3 linked regions of the Priestia megaterium genome follow. The protein of the gene in region 2 interacts with the protein of the main gene of each other region in a pairwise test. Links are inferred from orthologs where the notes say so. Each region holds a gene or a part of one and is shown on either strand. Other genes may lie near its edges. The genes, in order: yhbY, rho and hfq.

The links.
Region 1: the proteins of rho (region 2) and yhbY interact in binary tests that used the Escherichia coli proteins (3 or more experiments, as listed by UniProt). The link is inferred for Priestia megaterium from one-to-one orthologs.
Region 3: the proteins of rho (region 2) and hfq interact in binary tests that used the Escherichia coli proteins (3 or more experiments, as listed by UniProt). The link is inferred for Priestia megaterium from one-to-one orthologs.

Annotation. Positions count from the first base shown.
Region 1 is NZ_CP023317.1:4,332,683-4,340,194, forward strand. What follows is about bases 2,432-5,344. They hold yhbY (ribosome assembly RNA-binding protein YhbY), read right to left. Parts: upstream 4,082-5,344; coding sequence 3,782-4,081; downstream 2,432-3,781. Other genes in these bases: rsfS (ribosome silencing factor), read right to left, coding at 2,432-2,597; yqeK (bis(5'-nucleosyl)-tetraphosphatase (symmetrical) YqeK), read right to left, coding at 2,590-3,162; CEQ83_RS22220 (nicotinate-nucleotide adenylyltransferase), read right to left, coding at 3,149-3,721; aroE (shikimate dehydrogenase), read right to left, coding at 4,100-4,939; yqeH (ribosome biogenesis GTPase YqeH), read right to left, coding at 4,959-5,344. Outside these bases: CEQ83_RS22195 (helix-hairpin-helix domain-containing protein), read right to left, coding at 1-521; late competence protein ComER, read left to right, coding at 618-1,448; CEQ83_RS22205 (class I SAM-dependent DNA methyltransferase), read right to left, coding at 1,489-2,247; more of rsfS, read right to left, coding at 2,244-2,431; more of yqeH, read right to left, coding at 5,345-6,065; CEQ83_RS22240 (YqeG family HAD IIIA-type phosphatase), read right to left, coding at 6,069-6,581; CEQ83_RS22245 (sporulation histidine kinase inhibitor Sda), read left to right, coding at 7,131-7,271; CEQ83_RS22250 (phosphatidylserine decarboxylase), read right to left, coding at 7,345-7,512.
Region 2 is NZ_CP023317.1:4,901,163-4,908,656, forward strand. What follows is about bases 2,275-5,169. They hold rho (transcription termination factor Rho), read right to left. Parts: upstream 4,412-5,169; coding sequence 3,137-4,411; downstream 2,275-3,136. Other genes in these bases: CEQ83_RS25180 (thymidine kinase), read right to left, coding at 2,275-2,577; rpmE (50S ribosomal protein L31), read right to left, coding at 2,782-2,982; CEQ83_RS25195 (UDP-N-acetylglucosamine 1-carboxyvinyltransferase), read right to left, coding at 4,937-5,169. Also shown: prmC (peptide chain release factor N(5)-glutamine methyltransferase), read right to left, coding at 1-757; prfA (peptide chain release factor 1), read right to left, coding at 757-1,824; more of CEQ83_RS25180, read right to left, coding at 1,963-2,274; more of CEQ83_RS25195, read right to left, coding at 5,170-6,223; fsa (fructose-6-phosphate aldolase), read right to left, coding at 6,431-7,075; CEQ83_RS25205 (class II fructose-bisphosphate aldolase), read right to left, coding at 7,213-7,494. UniProt on the Escherichia coli protein: Facilitates transcription termination by a mechanism that involves Rho binding to the nascent RNA, activation of Rho's RNA-dependent ATPase activity, and release of the mRNA from the DNA template.
Region 3 is NZ_CP023317.1:3,865,814-3,870,965, reverse strand. What follows is about bases 1-2,653. They hold hfq (RNA chaperone Hfq), read left to right. Parts: upstream 1-1,041; coding sequence 1,042-1,266; downstream 1,267-2,653. Other genes in these bases: CEQ83_RS19820 (trimeric intracellular cation channel family protein), read right to left, coding at 2,442-2,653; spoVK (stage V sporulation protein K), read left to right, coding at 1,472-2,410; miaA (tRNA (adenosine(37)-N6)-dimethylallyltransferase MiaA), read left to right, coding at 59-1,009. Also shown: more of CEQ83_RS19820, read right to left, coding at 2,654-3,053; GTPase HflX, read left to right, coding at 3,331-4,593; CEQ83_RS19810 (methionine gamma-lyase family protein), read left to right, coding at 4,608-5,152. UniProt on the Escherichia coli protein: RNA chaperone that binds small regulatory RNA (sRNAs) and mRNAs to facilitate mRNA translational regulation in response to envelope stress, environmental stress and changes in metabolite concentrations.

The sequences.
Region 1 (7,512 bases), 570 kb from region 2 along the record:
ATGGCACTGGCTTTTGAAGGTCCAATGCCATTTAACGTTTGCAGTTCATCAGTGTTCGCTGTATTGATATTAACAAGGGGCTGATCATTTGAAGTTCCTGAGGAAGAAATTGAAGAAACTGGAGATGAAGGGGGGATTTCTTCTCCAGCAGCTGGAATATACACAGCCATTTCATCTTGTAGCTTGCTAGCTAAATTGAGCTGTCTTAAGTCCGCTTCTTTCGTAGCGCCTCCGGCTTGTGCTAGAGCATCTTTTACCCTTGCATCTTTCGGAAGCTGGTATACACCAGGCTTCTGAACAGCTCCTTTAATATCCACCATCACAAACGGGGAATCTTGGCTTGAAATTACTTGATTAGACGACTCTCCTTCTTTTTTTGTACCAGAAGATTCTGCCTTGATTATATCTGAGGTTTGAAGAGAACTTTCCGGTTTCTCTCCGCCTGTGCGATAGATATAAAAAGCCAACCCAACTGCTAAGCAAATACACCCAATTAGCCATTGTTTTTTTGAAAAAGTCAACTTGTACACTCCTTTGAATTTTGAAGTAACGTCATAAATTCCATTACGTCTTCATAGTGTTTAGAAGAAAAGGCTTTTGAAGGAGGGAATGAATCAGTGAACATAGGGTTTATCGGAACAGGAAACATGGGGAAAATATTAATTGATGCGTTTATTGAATCAAAAGCCGTACGTCCTTCTAAAATTACTATTATGAATCGTACAAAAAAAAGGGCCAAAGAGATTCAACAGCAGCATAAAAAAATTCATGTTGCTGATACAGCTGAAGAAGTTGTTCACGCATCCAAAGTCATTTTTATTTGTGTTAAGCCATTGGATATTCACCCCCTTTTAATAAAATTAGAACCACTGCTGACGAAAGATCACTGCATTGTATCCATTACCAGTCCAATTAGCGTAGAACAAATCGAACGCCTCATTCCGAGTCAAGCAGCTAGAATTATCCCTAGCATTACGAATCGGGCATTAGCAGGTGTTTCTCTTTTCACGTTTGGAGAAAGATGTACGCCTTTTTACCAAAATTATTTACATGAATTATTTTCATCTATGTCAAAGCCTGTGGCTATTGATCAAACGATTACCCGCGTATCATCCGATATCGTAAGCTGCGGTCCTGCATTCTTCAGCTTTTTGCTTCAACGCTTTATTGATGCAGCAGTTCAAGAAACAAATATTTCTGAAGAAGAAGCTACCGTCATGGCCAGCGATATGATTATTGGAATGGGAAAACTGTTGGAAAAAGAAATATTTACGCTTCCTACCTTGCAGGATAAAGTATGCGTAAAAGGCGGTGTAACCGGAGAAGGTATTAAAGTTTTAGAAGCTGAACTCGGAGAGATGTTTGTGCACGTATTTCAAAAAACACACGAAAAATTTGACGAAGACATTGAGCTTGTTCACAATCAGTTTGATAGTCTTATTCCATAATTTCTGTAGAAATCCTGCTTTGAAACAAAAAAAGAAGCCTCTACTCGGCTTCTTTTTTTTGCGCAGAGAAAAAGATGCGCTCACTGTTTGAAGTAGGCTTACTCATTTTGAAATCTGCACTTACTTCTATATTTATAAAACCAGCTTGGCTCAACCATGATTGATAATGGTCAATCGACCAAGTGCGCTGAGCATGCACCTCATCAAAGCGATGATATGCATCGATTTCTTCATCATAAGCAAAAAACGTAATATCATGCTCTACACGCATGTCTGTATCGTCATAGGTGCAGTTCCAAATATATGACACGTCTTCATCTACATAAGAAAAAGATTGATTTCCAAATACGTCCTTCATCTTGTGCACTGAATGAACATCAAATATAAAGAGCCCACCTGGTTTTAAGTGTTTATATACACGTTGAATGGTTTCTTGAACTTCTTTATCACTTTGCAAATAGTTCAAAGAATCACAAAAGATTACTACACAATCAAACTCTTTCAATAACTCAAGTTCCGCCATGTTTTGCTGAAAAAGAGATAGCGTTACCCCTGCTTCTGCTGCCTTCTCTTGAGCTACCATAAGCATATCATCAGACAAATCAACGCCGACTACGGAGAAACCTTCTTTTGCAAATCGAACGGAGAGTTCTCCCGTGCCGCAGGCAAGGTCTAATATACTGTTAGGCTTTGTTTTTGCTTTTGCCACCTGCTGATTAAAAAATTCAGCCCAATCGTCATACGGAACGTCTGCCATTAGCTGATCATATACGTAGGCAAATTCTCCGTACCTGCTCATAGCTGTAGCTCTTCTGAACTTACAAATGGTGCATCTCCCCATAAGCGTTCTAAGTTATAATATCCGCGCTCATCTTTATGGAAAATGTGAACCACAACATCTCCAAGATCAACAAGCACCCACTTAGCCTGCTCAAACCCTTCTAAACGCTTCACAGAAATGCCTTGTTCGTGTGCTTTTTCTTTAATTTCACGAGCAATTGCCTGCACTTGTTTATCTGAGTTACCGTGACAAATAACAAAATAATCTGCCACAAGTGAGATTCCTTCCATATTTAACGCTACGATATCGATTGCTTTTTTATCATCGGCTGCTTCTACAACAAGAGATAGCAATTCACGTTCAGTCATGTGTTTGACCTCCTAAGATTAAATCATTATATGTCATCATCGTATCGGGATAAACGGCCTGATGTTTGGTCATTAAAAAAGAAATAGTATTCTTTAATGATTGAATAAGTGCTGCATTTAAGTCGGTTTTAGCTAACTCCCGCACTTCATCAACACCTGGAAATCTCCTTCCAGGTTCAATATAATCAGCAACGTACACAATTTTTTCAAGTAACGTCATGCCAGGTCTTCCGGATGTATGGTAAGCAATTGCATCCAATACTTCCTTATCCGTAATCCCTACTTCATTTCTCACTAAAAACGCGCCTACTGGAGCATGCCATAATTCGGTATTGTATTCCAATAAAGAAGGGTTCATGTTTTGATCAATAATAATTTGCTTCATCTCTTCCTTTGGACGAAACTTGGCATAGTCATGAAAAATAGCAGCCAGTTCTGCTTTTTTTTCGTCTGCTTCAAAACGTTTAGCTAATTCAATTGCTGTTTCCATTACCCCGACAGTATGAATATAACGACGTTCTGTTAACTGTTTCTTTACGATTTCTAATGCCTCAGTTCGATTCATATAATTGATTCTCCTCGATATATTGTTTAACACCAGCAGGTATAAAATAACGAATGGTTTCTTTCTTTACTACTCGTTCGCGAATAAAGGAAGAGGAGACATCAAACTGCGGAACTTCTACTTCTTTTATCGGGTAAGGGGACGTAATGGTATACCCCGGGCGCTTTACACCTACAAATGTAACCAAATTGACTAATTCATCAATTTCATACCACTTCGGCAAATATTCTACCATATCAGCACCAATGATGAAATGAAACTGATACGTTGGATATTTCTCTGTTAGTATTCTCATCGTATCATATGTATATGAAGGCTCTTTGCGCTCAAATTCAATCGGCTGCAGGGTGAATTGATCATGTTCTTCAATAGCTAGCTTTAGCATTTGTAAACGATGATATGGCTCAATAGGCTCTTTGATTGTTTTATGAGGTGGAATATATGACGGCATGAACCATATCTCATCTAATTTCAAGGCATGCAAAACCTCATTTGCCATCATTAAATGCCCCAAATGAGGCGGATTGAACGTTCCACCTAAAATTCCAATACTCTTCAACAATCCCCGACTCCTTTAATTTACTTCATTTTTAAATAGAGCGGGTTTCCCCGCTCTATTTCATTTCACTTTTGGAAGCATTAACTGCTTATTTTCACGTGATTCTTTATATAACACAATTGTATTTCCAATCACTTGTACAAGCTCTGCTTTTGTTCCTTTTGTTAATCGAGCAGCAACCGTGTCACGATCTTCGTCACAGTTTTGCAGAATGCTTACTTTTAATAATTCTCTTGCTTCTAATGCATCAGCAATTTGACCAATCATATTTTCATTGACTCCACCTTTTCCTACTTGGAAAATTGGATTTAAATGATGTGCTTTTGAACGTAAAAAACGTTTTTGTTTACCTGTTAACATAAAAACCTCCGTTGTATCTTATCTCTTAGTTAGTGTTGAAAGAACAATGTGTTCCATTGCCTCTTCGTCAGGACGGACCTTCGTCCATTTTTCAAATGCAAGTGCACCTTGCAGTACAAACATACCGACACCGTTATGAGTGCCTGCCCCTTTTGCTTCAGCCTCTTTCAAAAGCTTTGTTTTTAAAGGGTTGTAAATAATATCGCTGACTACCGCTTCTTTTTGCAATAAAGTAAGTGCTAAAGGCAGCTCATCAACGTTAGGATACATCCCCACCGAAGTGGTATTAATAATAATATCGAATGTATCTAGTTGTTTTTCCGCATCAGAAATAGACATCGCCGCCGTTTTCGTCGAAAAAGGCAGCTCGTTAGCTAGTAAAGCTGCTTTTTCGACGGTACGATTGCATATCGCAATTACATCGGGAGCGTGCTGAGCTGCAATTGTATAAAAAATAGCTTTTGCAGCTCCTCCAGCTCCAATAATTAAAATTCTTTTTTGGGATAAGCCGCCTTCTACTGCTTTGAGTAAAGAAGTCACATACCCCTCTCCGTCGGTATTGTATCCAATATAACGGCCATCTTGATTAACAACTGTATTTACAGCGCCAATTGCCTTTGCTAATGAATCGACTTCATCCAAATGATTCATAATATCAACTTTATACGGAATCGTGACATTAAATCCTTGAATGTTTTTATCTTTTAGCTCTCCAATAGCTGACTCAAAATGAACAGGTTCAATTGGAAAAGCCTCATAATGCGCATCCATGTTCAGACGTTTAAAGGCATCATTTTGCATCAATGGCGATAGTGAATGCCCAAGCGGATAACCAACTAGCCCATATAATGTACTCAAGATTTTTTCCCCTTTTTGTTTAAATTAAAGAATCGCGCACAAATACGCCGACTCCTTTTGGTGCATGCGCCACAACTTTTGAACCTGACTCATTAACCGTCACCCAGCCAAGCCCTGAAAAAACAATATCCGTCTTTTCATTTTTGATTGTAAATTCATGTGCAACAAGTTCAGGAAACTCACTCATTTGCTCTGGGCGCGGCGGCTGAAGCAGTTCACCTGCTTGCTTTTCATACAACTCATCTGCTTTTTCAAGCTTTGTACGATGGATATGCAAATCATTCGATACATAACATGTTAACGACTTGCGGCCTCCCTGTACATAATCTAAGCGCGCCAGTCCTCCAAAGTATAGCGTTTGCCCTTCGTTTAGCTGATAAACCTTCGGCTTTATTTCTTTTTTAGGAGAAATTAACTTTAAGTCTCGTTTATCTACATAGTGAGCCATTTGATGATGATTAATAATGCCAGGCGTATCATATAAAGACGCGCCGTTATCAAGCGGGATATCAATCATATCAAGCGTTGTGCCCGGATATTGAGACGTAGTAATAATATCTTTTTCTCCCGTTACTTCTTTAATAATGGCATTAATAAATGTCGATTTACCAACGTTTGTACATCCAACAACATATACATCTTTACCTTCGCGATAATGTTCAATGGCTTCGGCAATTTCTCGAATTCCTTGTCCTTTTTGCGCGCTCATGAGGAACACATCCACTGATTTTAGGCCAAGCTCTTTCGCTTCTCGCTTCATCCAATGAATTAGTTTATTTTTCTTTATAGACTTCGGCAGTAAATCTGCTTTATTTCCCACTAAAAGAACCTTATTATTTCCAACAAATCGATGCAAACCAGGTAACCAGCTGCCGTTAAAGTCAAAGATATCTACAACTTTTACAACCAAACCGTCCGTTTGACCAATTCCATTTAAGATTTTTAAAAAATCATCGTCTGTTAAGGAAACATCTTGTACTTCATTATAATGCTTCAAGCGAAAGCATCGCTGGCAAATAATAGCTTCTTTTTCTAATGCTGATTTTGGAGCGTAGCCAAGTTCATTCGGTCGTTCTGTTTGAATCTCCACTCCGCATCCTACGCACTGTATTTTTTCTTCACTCACGTTTTAATCCTCCCAGTTAATCATACCTTTTCGTTTCATCCAACCTAAAATTCTTCGTTCCATTTTACGGTTAAATTTCGTTACAAATCCATCTGTTTGCGCAACTGGTACAACCAAAACCGTATATACGCCTAGGCGATTTCCTCCTAATACATCCGTTAAAAGCTGGTCGCCAATGACCACAACCTCATCTTTTTGCAGCTCCATATCACGAAGAGCTCTTCTAAATGCTTTACGCATCGGTTTGCGTGCTTTATATACAAATGGAAGTCCAACTGGATCTGAAAACAGCTTGACTCGTTTCTCCACATTATTCGATACAATCGTAATTTTAATTCCACTATCTTTCATTAACTGAAACCACTCAATTAATTCCGGAGTGGCATCAGGGCGATCCCATTCCACCAACGTGTTATCTAAGTCGGTAATAATTCCTTTTATCCCGCGCTCTTTCAAATCGTCTGGCTTAATTTGAAACACGTTTTTCACATGTTCATTTGGTAAAAAAAGTTTCAACACGTATCATGCACCTCGAATATATAGTTACATACTAAAATTAACGCCGTCTATCATTATAACGACTTCTTGTTATTTTCCAACCTAAAATTTTATTCTCTTCAAAAACAGGTCTTTTCTTAGTATAAAGGATATGCCTTGTGAATGCTTTAACTTTATACAGAAAGTTATTGACAAAAGGCAGTAAACCTCCATTTGTTCGTGAGCTTACGATATATTTACCCACTGCAAACTTAAAATAAAAAATAGTGCAGAAAACGTTTATTACTTATCAAATAGGGTAAGTGGTAAACAAATTCTGTTAAAAGTTTTCGACAAAAAATGATAACCCCAACTATGTGGATAAGGTTATACACATTATCCTCTGTTATAGTTCAGCAATTAATGGTAATTATAAACAACATACCCACATTTTATCCACCGAAAGCTGTGGATAACAGAACGATTGTTCCTTTATTTGATTCATGTTAGATTATAAATAAGGAATTTATTAGCATTTAAATATAACTTTTTAGGATATTTATTTTAGTAGGAGGTGGCGGCAATCTTATGAGAAAATTATCAGATGAGCTGCTTATTGAGTCATACAGCAAAGCAACCGAACTGCAATTAAGCCCTGATTTTATAAAATTAATTGAAGAGGAAATTGAAAGAAGATCATTAAAGATTAGCATACAAATTCCTTCTTAACGAATAAAAGAGCCTTCTTAATAAAAGAAAGCTGCATCTTCATTTATCTATCTACTCTTTTATTATATAGGCTCTATTTTTTCAAATGAGCAATTGGTTCTCCACATTTTACGTAAGAACCTGAGTGGACGTTAGAATCAAAAGTGATTGAGTTCTTCTCAAATAATAAAATGACAGTCGAGCCAAACGTGAAGTAAGCCATTTCTTCCCCTTTTTCGACTACTTCTTTTTTAGAAACCGC
Region 2 (7,494 bases):
TCTCAGCTACATCTTTTGTCTGTCCGGCCCCGACCTCAAATCCAATAATACTGTTTGACTTCGTCACATATGGCAACTCTTCCATAAAACGTCGATAAAAATCCAGACCATCTTTTCCACCAAAAAGAGCTCGATTTGGCTCATGATCTTTTACCACTGTGGACAATTCATCATCTGCTGGAATATAAGGCGGATTAGACACAATTACATCAAATTTCTGATTTGATGATAGGAATGGTTGTAATAAATCTCCCTGTATAAACGTGACAGCAGCGTCCAGATTTTGAGCATTCTCCTTGGCTACATTTAAAGATTCTATAGCTATATCTGTTGCTGTAACATTGACGCTGTCAAGCTCCAACGCTAAAGTGATAGCAATCGCCCCACTTCCCGTTCCAATATCGACAAGCTCAATAGACTGGTGTTGAAATTCTTTTTTCATTCGAGAAATCATTCCATATACGAGCTCTTCTGTTTCCGGTCTTGGAATTAATACATGTTCGTTTACAATAAATGAACGTCCGTAAAATTCTTCTGTCCCGATGAGATATTGTACAGGCATCCCTGCTTTATGAGCATGGACATCTTGTTCAAACCTTTTTAGCGTTTCTTCTTCTAGTTCTTCCTGCAGAGCACCTAGCAAATGAGTTCTCGTCATCTGTAAGTGATGGCGAAGCAAGAGTTCTCCCGCGTTTTCATCTCGCTTTGCCTCTTTCAAAAAAGAAGAAGCCCACTTAAGGGCTTCAAATACTTTCATTAGTTCGAATCTTCCATTCGGCGCGCTTGGTCTTCCATTACTAATGCATCGATAATTTCATCAAGCTTGCCTTCTAAGATTTGATCTAGCTTTTGAATCGTCAGACCAATACGGTGGTCCGTTACGCGATTTTGCGGGAAATTATACGTACGGATACGCTCAGAGCGATCTCCTGATCCAACTGCTTGTTTGCGCGTTGCATCGTACTCTGCTTGTGCTTCTCGCTGGAATTTGTCGTACACGCGAGCACGCAATACTTTCATTGCTTTTTCTTTATTTTTAATTTGAGACTTTTCATCTTGACATGATACCACTGTATTTGTTGGTAAATGTGTTAAACGAACTGCCGACATCGTCGTATTAACACTTTGGCCACCAGGTCCACTTGAAGCAAATGTATCTACACGGATGTCTTTTTCATGAATGTCCACTTCAACTTCTTCCGCTTCAGGAAGACATGCTACCGTTGCTGTAGATGTATGAATACGACCGCCTGATTCTGTTTCAGGAACTCGCTGAACACGGTGTGCACCGTTTTCAAATTTCATCTTTGAGTACGCACCTTTACCGTTAATCATAAAGATAATTTCTTTATAACCGCCTACTCCAGTAGTCGTTGCTTCCATTACTTCTGTTTTCCAGCCTTGTGATTCAGCAAAACGAGAATACATGCGGTACAAATTAGCTGCAAATAACGCTGCTTCATCTCCACCAGCCGCTCCACGAACCTCCATGATTACGTTTTTATCATCGTTTGGATCTTTTGGAATTAATAAAATACGTAGCTTTTCAACTAGCTCTTCTTGCTGCGTTTCTAACTCGGCAATTTCTTCTTTGACCATGTCGCGCATATCTGCATCAAGCTTATCTTCAAGCATCGTTTTCGCTTCTGATAACTGCTCTTTTACATCTTTGTATTCCTGATAAGCGGCTACCGTTTGTTGTATATCTGATTGTTCCTTCGAATATTCTCTCAACTTAGAGGGGTTGTTTACGATCTCAGGGTCACTCAGAAGTTCGTTTAACTTCTCATAGCGCGCCTCTACCGCTTCTAAACGATCAAACACGTCATTCACCTCATTCTTTATCCATAACATTGTAATTATAGTATAGCTTTAAAATAGAGTCAAAACCTTGTTAATACACGTATATGAACAAAAAAACAGAACTGCGCGTTCTGTTTTTATCATCATAAAATTCTTGCTTTATTTTTCGACCATTTCGCTTGAGTCCACAGACACAGCCTGTCCTTTGGACTTTTGCACAACGTGGCAATGACGACATCTTGGTTCGTACGATTCAGACGCACCGACTAAAATAATAGGGTCGTCATAAGAAGCAGGCTCACCGTTAATCAAACGCTGCGTACGGCTCGCAGGAGAGCCACATGAAGCGCATACGGCCTGTAGCTTTGTTACCGATTCTGCAATAGCCATTAACTGGGGCATTTGTCCAAAAGGTTCACCTTTGAAGTCTTGGTCTAACCCTGCTACAATCACACGAAAGCCTTGATCTGCTAAAGATTGAACAATTTCTAAAATATCTGTGTCAAAAAACTGTACTTCATCTATCGCTACTACGTCTGTCTCTTCATTTACTCGCTTTAAAATATCGCGCGATGCTGAGATTGAATAAGCCATAACAGATGTACCATTATGTGAAACGACAGCTTCTTCACTATATCGATTATCAATTGCAGGCTTGAACACTTGTGCTTTTTGTTTAGCAAACTGCGTACGGCGCACACGTCGAATCAACTCTTCTGATTTCCCTGAAAACATACTGCCACAAATTACTTCTATCCAACCGCTTTGTTTCATTACGTACACCACTGCGGGACTCTCCCTTCTTCTCGTTCCGTTTCTGAGCGAACCGCTACTAACTTAATCTACGTCTTCTATGTAGATCTTATTCCTATGATAAAGTACCCACTTTTTTATCAAGCAGACACTGTTTTTCTACTTTTTTAAGCAAAAAAACAGGCAAGAAGTTAAGCTACTTGCCTGTTTGTTTCGACAATGTGATTATTTAAGACCGTATTTTTTGTTGAAGCGATCAACACGGCCACCAGCTTCAGCGAATTTTTGACGACCAGTGTAGAATGGGTGACATTCAGAACAAGTCTCAACGCGGATCTCTTCTTTTACAGAACCACTTTCAAATTCGTTTCCGCAAGTACATTTAACCATAACTGTTTTATAGTTTGGATGAATTCCTGTTTTCATTCGTTTCATCTCCTTCCGCCCTGAATCATTCTGAAACAGAGTTTATTGATAAAGATAGTGATGAAATAATAACTATTTCACTGTGTACTTTATCAACACACATGATGAAATTATAACAAGGGTTGTATGCTTTTGCAACCACATGTTTTATAACTTATCGTTTATTTGCTAGAAGCGTTTTTTTCTCTTCCGTTAACATCGAAAAGAACTCTTCATTTGTCTTTGTTTGACGTAAACGTTTTAAGAATTTTTCTGCAAAATCAGGAGCATCTGCCATTGATTTGCGAATTGCCCATAAGTGGTCTAAATGCTCTTTTGGAATTAACAGCTCTTCTTTACGTGTGCCTGAACGACGAATGTCAATCGCAGGGAAGATACGTTTTTCAGCTAGTGAACGATCTAGATGCAGTTCCATGTTACCTGTACCTTTAAATTCTTCATAAATAACATCATCCATACGAGAGCCTGTATCAATTAAGGCTGTTGCTAGAATGGTTAAGCTGCCTCCATCTTCAATGTTACGCGCAGCTCCAAAGAAGCGTTTTGGACGATGAAAAGCAGCTGGATCAATACCCCCTGATAGTGTACGACCGCTCGGTGGAATAACTAAGTTATAAGCACGAGCAAGTCTTGTAATGCTATCCATCAAAATGACAACATCTTTTTTGTGTTCGACAAGTCTCATCGCACGTTCAAGGACAAGTTCCGCTACTTTAATGTGATTTTCTGGCACTTCGTCAAATGTAGAACTGACAACATCACCGTCAACCGAACGCTCAATGTCCGTTACTTCTTCAGGACGCTCATCAATAAGAAGAACAATCAATTCCGCATCAGGATGATTGGTTGTAATGCTATTGGCAATTTCTTTTAACAGCATCGTTTTACCTGCCTTTGGCGGCGCAACAATTAGTCCCCTTTGCCCAAATCCAATTGGTGAAATCAAGTCAATAATACGCGTAGAGAAACTTCTTGGCTGAGTTTCCAGCAGCATTTGCTCATTTGGATAAATCGGGGTTAGTGCTGGAAAATGTACGCGTTCTTTTGACGTTTCTGGGTCTTCTCCGTTTACTGCTTCTACATGCAGTAACCCGTAGTAGCGCTCATTTTCTTTCGGAGGACGAACTTTCCCCGATACCTTGTCTCCATTACGCAGATCGAAGCGACGAATTTGTGAAGCTGAGATATAAATATCTTCTGAACTCGGTGAATAGTTAATTGGTCGTAAGAAACCGAATCCTTCTGACTGAATAATTTCAAGAACGCCTTCCATAAATAAAAGCCCATCTTGTTCAGCTTGAGCCTTTAAAATAGCAAAGACAAGTTCTTTTTTCGTTAATTTACTATAGTACGAAACTTTATACTCACGAGCATGTTCATATAGCTCTTTTAATTTCATATTTTCTAAACTGGATAATGTTAAGTTCATTAGGACACCACGCTTTATAATGAATAATTTTTAACCGTTCCTCCCATATTAAATTCAAATATAAAATTGAGAGATGATATGGATGGAATAAATCTGTGAAAATGGAGAATATAACCTTTGAAGTATAATAAGTAGAATCAATTGATTAACCATACACTTTTAGAAGAATAATTCCGACATAAAACCATTTATATTATCTTGATAAATTTAACGTAGCAATTTATATTCTAACCTTTTTCTATCTTTTTAATCAATCTTTTTTTACTTTAGAAGATGAATAAAAAAAAGGAAATTTAATAGCTTAAGAGAAGCAAGGAAAACCTTTTCATAATTTCACATTAAAGGAAATAAACTGGACGTTAAAATAAGAAGTGAAATTTATCTTTTAGCTTCCCCTTTTTATCTATTTACCCTATTCATAAATATATAAGCTACACAGACATAGAAGAACGTTCCTACACCTGTGTAGCTTATTTAACGGCTCATTTCTAGAATTTGCTTTCCTGACTGTTGTGCAATTTGCCTCTATGAATTTTGAAATTGTTCAATTTCTTCTTGAGTCATCTCTTCACGCCAAATCATTGCCCCTAAATCCGATAGCTTGTCTACTAAATGGCTGTAACCTCGGTCAATGTGCTCTAAACCAGTTACTTCTGTAATCCCTTTGGCCATTAAGCCTGCGGTTACAAGGGCTGCTCCTGCTCGTAAGTCCGACGCTTTCACACGTGCACCTTGTAAGTGAATGGGACCATTAATAATAGCTGAACGTCCTTCTACCTTAACAGATGCATTCATTCGTCTCAGCTCGTCAATATGCTTAAACCTTGCACCGTAAATTGTATCTGTCACAACGCTTGTACCTGATGCTCTTGTTAGAAGCGTCGTGAATGGCTGCTGTAAATCAGTTGGAAAACCTGGATATACTAACGTTTTAATATCTACGGGCTTCAACAGCTGACGAGTCGCTACGAGAATCTGATCTGAGCTTGTTTCGATATGAATACCCATTTCCCGCATTTTAGCCGTTAATGACTCTAGGTGCTGAGGGATAACGTTGTCAACAACAACTTCTTTTCCCATACTCGCTCCCATAATCATATACGTGCCTGCTTCAATTCGGTCTGGAATGATGGAATGACGGCATCCTTTTAATTGATCTACGCCATCAATTCGAATAACGTCCGTCCCTGCACCTTTAATACGGGCACCCATACTTGTCAGTAACGTAGCTACATCGATAATTTCAGGCTCTTTAGCAGCATTCTCGATAACGGTACGCCCTTTTGCTCTCACAGCAGCTAGCATGATATTGATTGTTGCTCCTACGCTCACAACGTCTAAATAAATTCGAGCACCAATCAGTTCATCAGCTCGAATGTAAATAGCTCCTTGCTCATTTGTTACTTTCGCACCAAGAGCTTCAAAGCCTTTAATGTGCTGATCGATTGGTCTTGGACCAAGGTAACAGCCTCCTGGAAGACCAACTACCGCTTTTTTAAAGCGTCCCAACATCGCCCCCATTAAATAATAAGAAGCGCGTAATTTTTTTACTTTTCCGTTCGGTAAAGGCATTGCAACCATTCCGGATGGATCTACTGTTAATTCGTCGTTATCAATGGTTACTTTCCCACCAATTTCTTCAACTAAATCCCCTAATAACTGCACGTCTGAAATATCAGGCAGACCTTCAATTGTAACAGGTGACTCGGCTAAAATTGTTGCTGGAATAAGCGCAACGGCACTATTTTTAGCACCACTGACGCGGACGGATCCACTTAAGGTAAAGCCACCTTGTATTTTTAACTTTTCCATTTATAGCTCCCTTCTAGTGAAAGAAAGTTTCTCACCTAGTAATTGAGGAAAATTTTGGTACAAAGAATACCTAAAAGAATGGTTATTTTTCCTATTACCTACTAGTGTACACGAAAATGAAAAAATCATGTATAGTTTCGACAAGATAAAAGAAAAATATGGCATTCACCTGTCAGGATGGTAAATGCCACACAAATTTATACATGTTTAGACATTTCGTTTTTCCCAATCTGCTAAAAATTGGTCAATTCCTGCATTTGTTAACGGATGTTTGAACAATTGCATTAAAACTTTGTAAGGAATTGTCGCAATATGTGCTCCATTTTTTGCAGCTTCTGTTACGTGCATCGGATGACGAATAGATGCTGCAATAATTTCGGATGGAATGTCATGAATTGCAAAAATATCTGCAATATCTGAGATTAAATCGAGGCCATTAAAACCAATATCGTCTAACCTTCCCAAGAAAGGCGATACGTAAGTAGCACCTGCTCTTGCTGCCATTAACGCTTGGTTAGCTGAGAAAATAAGCGTAACGTTTGTCTTAATACCTAAACTAGTAAATTCTTTTACTGCTTTTAAGCCATCTGGAGTCATCGGTACCTTGATTGTAATATTCGGCGCAATCGCAGCAAGCTCTTTTCCTTCGCGAATCATGCCTTCTGCATCAAGCGCAATCACTTCTGCACTTACAGATCCTTCAACGAACTCTGTAATTTCACGAAGACGATCTTCAAACGTGATGTTCTCTTTAGCTACTAAACTAGGATTTGTTGTAACCCCCGCTAACAAACCTAATGAATGCGCTTCCTTAATCTCGTCTAAATTAGCCGTATCAATAAAAAACTTCATGAATGCCATCCCCCTGTGTTATGTATTCAGAATGATAAGAAAATTATAGTAAAAATAAAACCGCCTTACAATAAAAATAAGACGGTTTTATTTTTCAGACTCAACTAACTGCAAACAGGCCATCCGAAGATTTCAAATTATGCTTTGTTAGAAGAACCGAATTCACGCATTTTACCTTGAACCGTTTCTTTGATTGCTTCGCGAGCAGGTCCTAAGTATTTACGTGGATCATATTGTTCAGGTTGCGCAGCTAATACTTCACGAACAGCTTTAGCTGAAGCAATTTGGTTTTCAGTGTTTACGTTGATTTTAGCAGTACCTAAAGAAACTGATTTTTGGATATCTTTTGTTGGAATACCAGTTCCACCGTGTAGAACTAATGGTAAGCCTGTACGATCTCCGATTTCTTTCATTTCAGC
Region 3 (5,152 bases), 1.0 Mb from region 2 along the record:
ATGACCATTTGGATAAAATGGAATGATGTGAATGCCTATAGATGAAAGTAGTGTTGTTATGACGGGAGAGAAACCAAAACTTATTGTCATTATTGGACCAACTGCGGTTGGTAAAACAAAATTAAGCATTGAACTTGCCAAACAGTTAGACGGAGAAATTATTTCAGGTGATTCGATGCAAATTTATAAAGGGATGGATATCGGAACAGCAAAGGTGTCAGAAGAAGAGATGCAGGGTGTTCCCCATTACCTGATCGATATTAAGGAGCCGGATGAATCGTTTTCTGTGGCAGAATTTCAAGAGATTGTAAGAAAACAAATCGATGATATTCATGCTAAAGGAAAAATGCCGATGATTGTTGGAGGGACGGGTCTTTATATTCAATCCGTTATTTATGATTATCAGTTCACAGAAACGCCTAGTGATGAAAAAGTTCGTGAACGAATGGAAGTATTTATTAAAGCTCATGGCATTGATCCCCTGTATGAGAAGCTCAAAGAAATTGACCCAGACAGTGCGGCTGCTATTCATAAAAATAACCATCGCCGTGTAATTCGAGCGCTTGAAGTTTATGAAGTAACCGGCAAAAAATTCAGTGACTATACAAAAGAACAGTCGCAAGAGTTATTATACGATGTAACCATTATTGGACTTACAATGGATCGAGACGTATTATATGAGAGAATTAATCACCGAGTCGATATGATGATGCAGGCTGGACTGCTTGAGGAAGTCAAATCATTGTACGAAAGTGGTCTGCATGATGTACAATCAATTCAAGCTATCGGCTACAAAGAGCTTTATGCTTATTTTGAGGGACGCTGTACGCTCGAAGAAGCCGTTGAACAGTTGAAACAAAATTCACGCAGATATGCAAAGCGTCAGTTAACATGGTTTCGAAATAAAATGCCTGTAAAATGGATAGAGATGGAAGTTGACAAATTTCCCGAAAAGTTTGCTGAAATTTTTACATATATTGCAGGAAAGCTGAAGAAAGAAGCGAATTAAGTAAACAGATAGAGAAACGAGGAGGCCGAATAATGAAACAATCAGTTAATATTCAAGATCAATTTTTAAATCAATTACGTAAAGAAAATATCTATGTGACGGTATTTCTTTTAAATGGTTTTCAATTAAGAGGACTAATTAAAGGATTTGATAATTTTACTGTGCTAATTGAATCTGAAGGAAAACAGCAGCTGATTTATAAACATGCGATTTCGACATTTGTACCAAATAAAAATATTACAGTAGAACTTGAATAGAGATTAAAGAGAAGCATCCGCATATTCGGATGCTTTTTTTATGTAAATAAAGGCTTAGAAAAGTTTCTTAACATTGTTTTTACTCATTGAACATAAACCTTATAATAGACGATTATTTCTTCGGTAATAAGAGATCATTGTCTTCGTATCGTTCATCGCATGCAGCTATGCGATACAGAGAAGTGGGATGAAACGAGAGGTGAACATGGTGGAACAGCCGATAACTCTTAAAAATAATGGGCAAATTAATATCATTTTAAATAATGAAACAAAAAAGGAAAAATCGTATACGACATCAATTCCGCGTCCTGCCAAAAAAGCTGTGATAAATCATGAGCCGCTTCGGGAAATTGAACGAGAAATGAGCGGACTGGTTGGAATGGAAGAATTGAAAAAAATGATAAAAGAAATATATGCGTGGCTATATATTAACAAAAAAAGAGAGGAACAGGGCTTAAAAGCGGGAAAGCAGGCGCTGCATATGATGTTTAAAGGAAATCCAGGAACAGGGAAAACGACGGTAGCCCGCCTGCTGGGTAAATTATTTTTGAATATGAACATCTTGTCTAAAGGACATTTAATTGAAGCAGAGCGTGCAGATTTAGTTGGAGAATACATTGGTCATACCGCTCAGAAAACGAGAGATCTTGTAAAAAAAGCGCTTGGAGGTATTTTATTTATCGATGAGGCTTATTCTCTTGCAAGAGGGGGAGAAAAAGATTTTGGAAAAGAAGCGATTGATACATTGGTCAAACATATGGAAGATTCAAATGATAAGTTTGTATTGATTTTAGCTGGTTATCCAAGAGAAATGGAAAATTTCTTAAGTCTTAATCCAGGACTGCGCTCTAGGTTTCCGTTTATTTTTGATTTTCCGGATTATGATGTTAATGAACTGATGGACATTGCGGGTCACATGATGAATGACAGGCAGTATCAGTTTAGTACAGAGGCCTATAAAAAGCTAAAAGATCATTTTATGGACGTGAAGTACAATCAGACGCCTAGGGATTTTAGTAACGGTCGATATGTGCGAAACATTATTGAACGTTCCATACGTACTCAATCCATGAGGCTTTTAGAAGAAGAAAGCTTTGAACGTAACGAGCTTTTAACTTTAACGTCAAGCGATATTCAGCTGTGAAAAAAAGCCTTTCGTCATGAAAGGCTTTTTTCTACATATTTGGTTGTCGAATCGTTTTAATCGGCAGGCGCCATTTGTAAATGTATGAACACATCCGAAGGCCTACAAGCAAGATAAATAACGTATAAAGTTCTACAGGCGTGTTTGTAATATGGAGCCCTACGCTAAATCCTGCGATAATCGCCCATACGGCATAAATTTCATCTTTAAGAACAGTAGGCTTTCGGCGTGCTAATAAATCTCGGATAATCCCCCCGCCGCTTCCTGTTAAGACCGCAGCTACAATAACCGCGCTAAGCGGATGGTTCATATGAGTGGCATAAAGCGCTCCTTGAATCGCGAATGCTGCAAGGCCAATGGCGTCCGAAAAATTTCCCCATCGCTTCCAATGTTTTAAGATATTGTTTGGAAATAAAAAAGTGGCAGTGATAGATAATAAAGCAATTTGAAAAAAGAGTCCTTGTTCCCAAAGGGCAGACACCGGTACACCGATAAGCAGGTTTCGAATGGCTCCTCCGCCAAAAGCCGTTACGATTCCGAGTATGTAAACGCCTAAAATATCATATTCCTCTTCCATCGCAATGAAAGCTCCGCTGATTGCAAAAGCAATCGTTCCAATAATGCTAAGTACGTCCCAAGTCATGATGCTATCCCCTTTATTCTGTTTTCACCAAGTAGCGACTATTATTTTAAAATCAGGCAGCCTGATTCAAATTTCGATAAGTAAACCAATTCAAATTGTATACAGAATTTCGTGATATTTCAATGTTTTTTTAATCATCGTTTTATAGATTTTAAAAAGGGTGTTAAACTAGTAAAAGACAATGTATTCTGTCTCTTTTGCAAAGATGGAGAAATGGAGATTTTTTTGATATGATATGAATGATTTGTCAATTTAATAGTAAGGGAAGGAAAAATCTTTGACAGCAGAAATGAATACTGAACTTGAACGCGTAATTTTAGTCGGATGTCAGCTTCATGACGATGACGAACGTTTTGAATATTCAATGGATGAGCTAGCATCTTTAACTGAGACTGCAAAAGGCGAAGTGCTGGTAAGGTTAACGCAAAAGCGCGATCGCATTCATCCAGCTACTTATATTGGAAAAGGGAAAGTAGAAGAACTTGTGGCTCTTGAAGAAGAGTTAGAGCCTGATTTAATTGTATTTAATGATGAATTGTCACCCAGTCAAATCCGCAATTTGTCAGCAGGGTTATCTGCGCGTGTTATTGACCGCACGCAGCTGATTTTGGATATCTTCGCACAGCGTGCTCAAACGCGAGAAGGAAAAATGCAGGTGGAACTTGCTCAATTAAATTATCTGCTGCCTAGGTTAGTAGGACAAGGTACCGCTTTGTCGCGTCTTGGAGGCGGAATTGGAACAAGAGGTCCTGGTGAAACGAAACTTGAAAGTGACCGCAGACATATTCGCCGTAAAATTGATGAAATTAAGCGTCAGTTAAAGACAGTGGTAAGTCACCGCGAACGTTATCGAGAAAGACGTAAGCGTAATCATGTCTATCAAATTGCAATTGTGGGCTATACGAACGCTGGTAAATCGACGATCTTTAACCGCTTAACAGAAGCTGGTATTTTTGAAGAAAATCAGCTGTTTGCAACTCTTGATCCAACGACAAGACAGTATACGCTTCCGTCAGGATTAACGGCGCTGTTAACGGATACGGTTGGATTTATTCAAGATCTTCCAACAACGTTAGTAGCCGCGTTCCGTTCAACACTTGAAGAAGTAACCGAAGCTGACCTTGTTCTGCACGTGGTAGATTCATCTAATCCAGATTACAACAACCACGAAAAAACAGTGCATCGCTTACTAGAAGAGCTGAACGTAACGAACATTCCGATGCTAACAGTTTACAATAAAGAAGATATGCAGCATGAACTATTTGTCCCATCCGCTTCAACATCGTTATCAATGAGCGCTTTTAAAGCTACGGATTTAGTGAAGCTTGGGGAAAGAATTCAAGAAGAAATGAAAAAAGAAATGGCGTTTTTTCATGTGCTGCTGCCGGCTTATGAAGGAAAAATGCTCGCTGAACTAAAAACGGTCTCTATTCTTGAGTCGTTAAAGTTCAATGAAGAAACTGAGAAGTATCAGTGCAAAGGGTATATTGCAAAAGAGCATCCCCTTTACAAAAAGCTACAAACGCTTGAAGAAAGTTGAGGAACAAAGAAATGATGTTTGATCAGTTAAAAAACGGGGCACGCATTCGGGAACTTGCTGCAAAAGTAGAAAAGCAGATTAAGCCCGTACATGAGAAAATTGACGAGCGTATTGAAGCAAATCAATTTCGAGTGCTGCAAAGCTTTCAGCAAAACCGAGTGAGTGATTCACATTTTAATCCGACAACGGGGTATGGCTACGACGATCTAGGCCGCGATACGTTGGAGAAAGTATATGCGGACGTTTTTGGAACAGAAGCATGTCTAGTGCGTCCGCAAATTATTTCAGGCACGCATGCAATCGGCATTTCGCTGTTTGGTGTACTGCGTCCTGGAGATGAACTATTATATATAACCGGAAAGCCTTATGACACGCTTGAAGAAATCGTTGGCATACGAGGAAGCGGTGTAGGTTCTTTAAAAGAATATAACATTAGCTATAAATCAGTAGATTTAACTGAGGAAGGTCAAGTGGATTTTGAAGAAGTGAAAGCGTCTATTCATGAGCATACAAAGATGATAGGCATTCAGCGTTCAAAAGGGTACGGCATTCGTCCTTC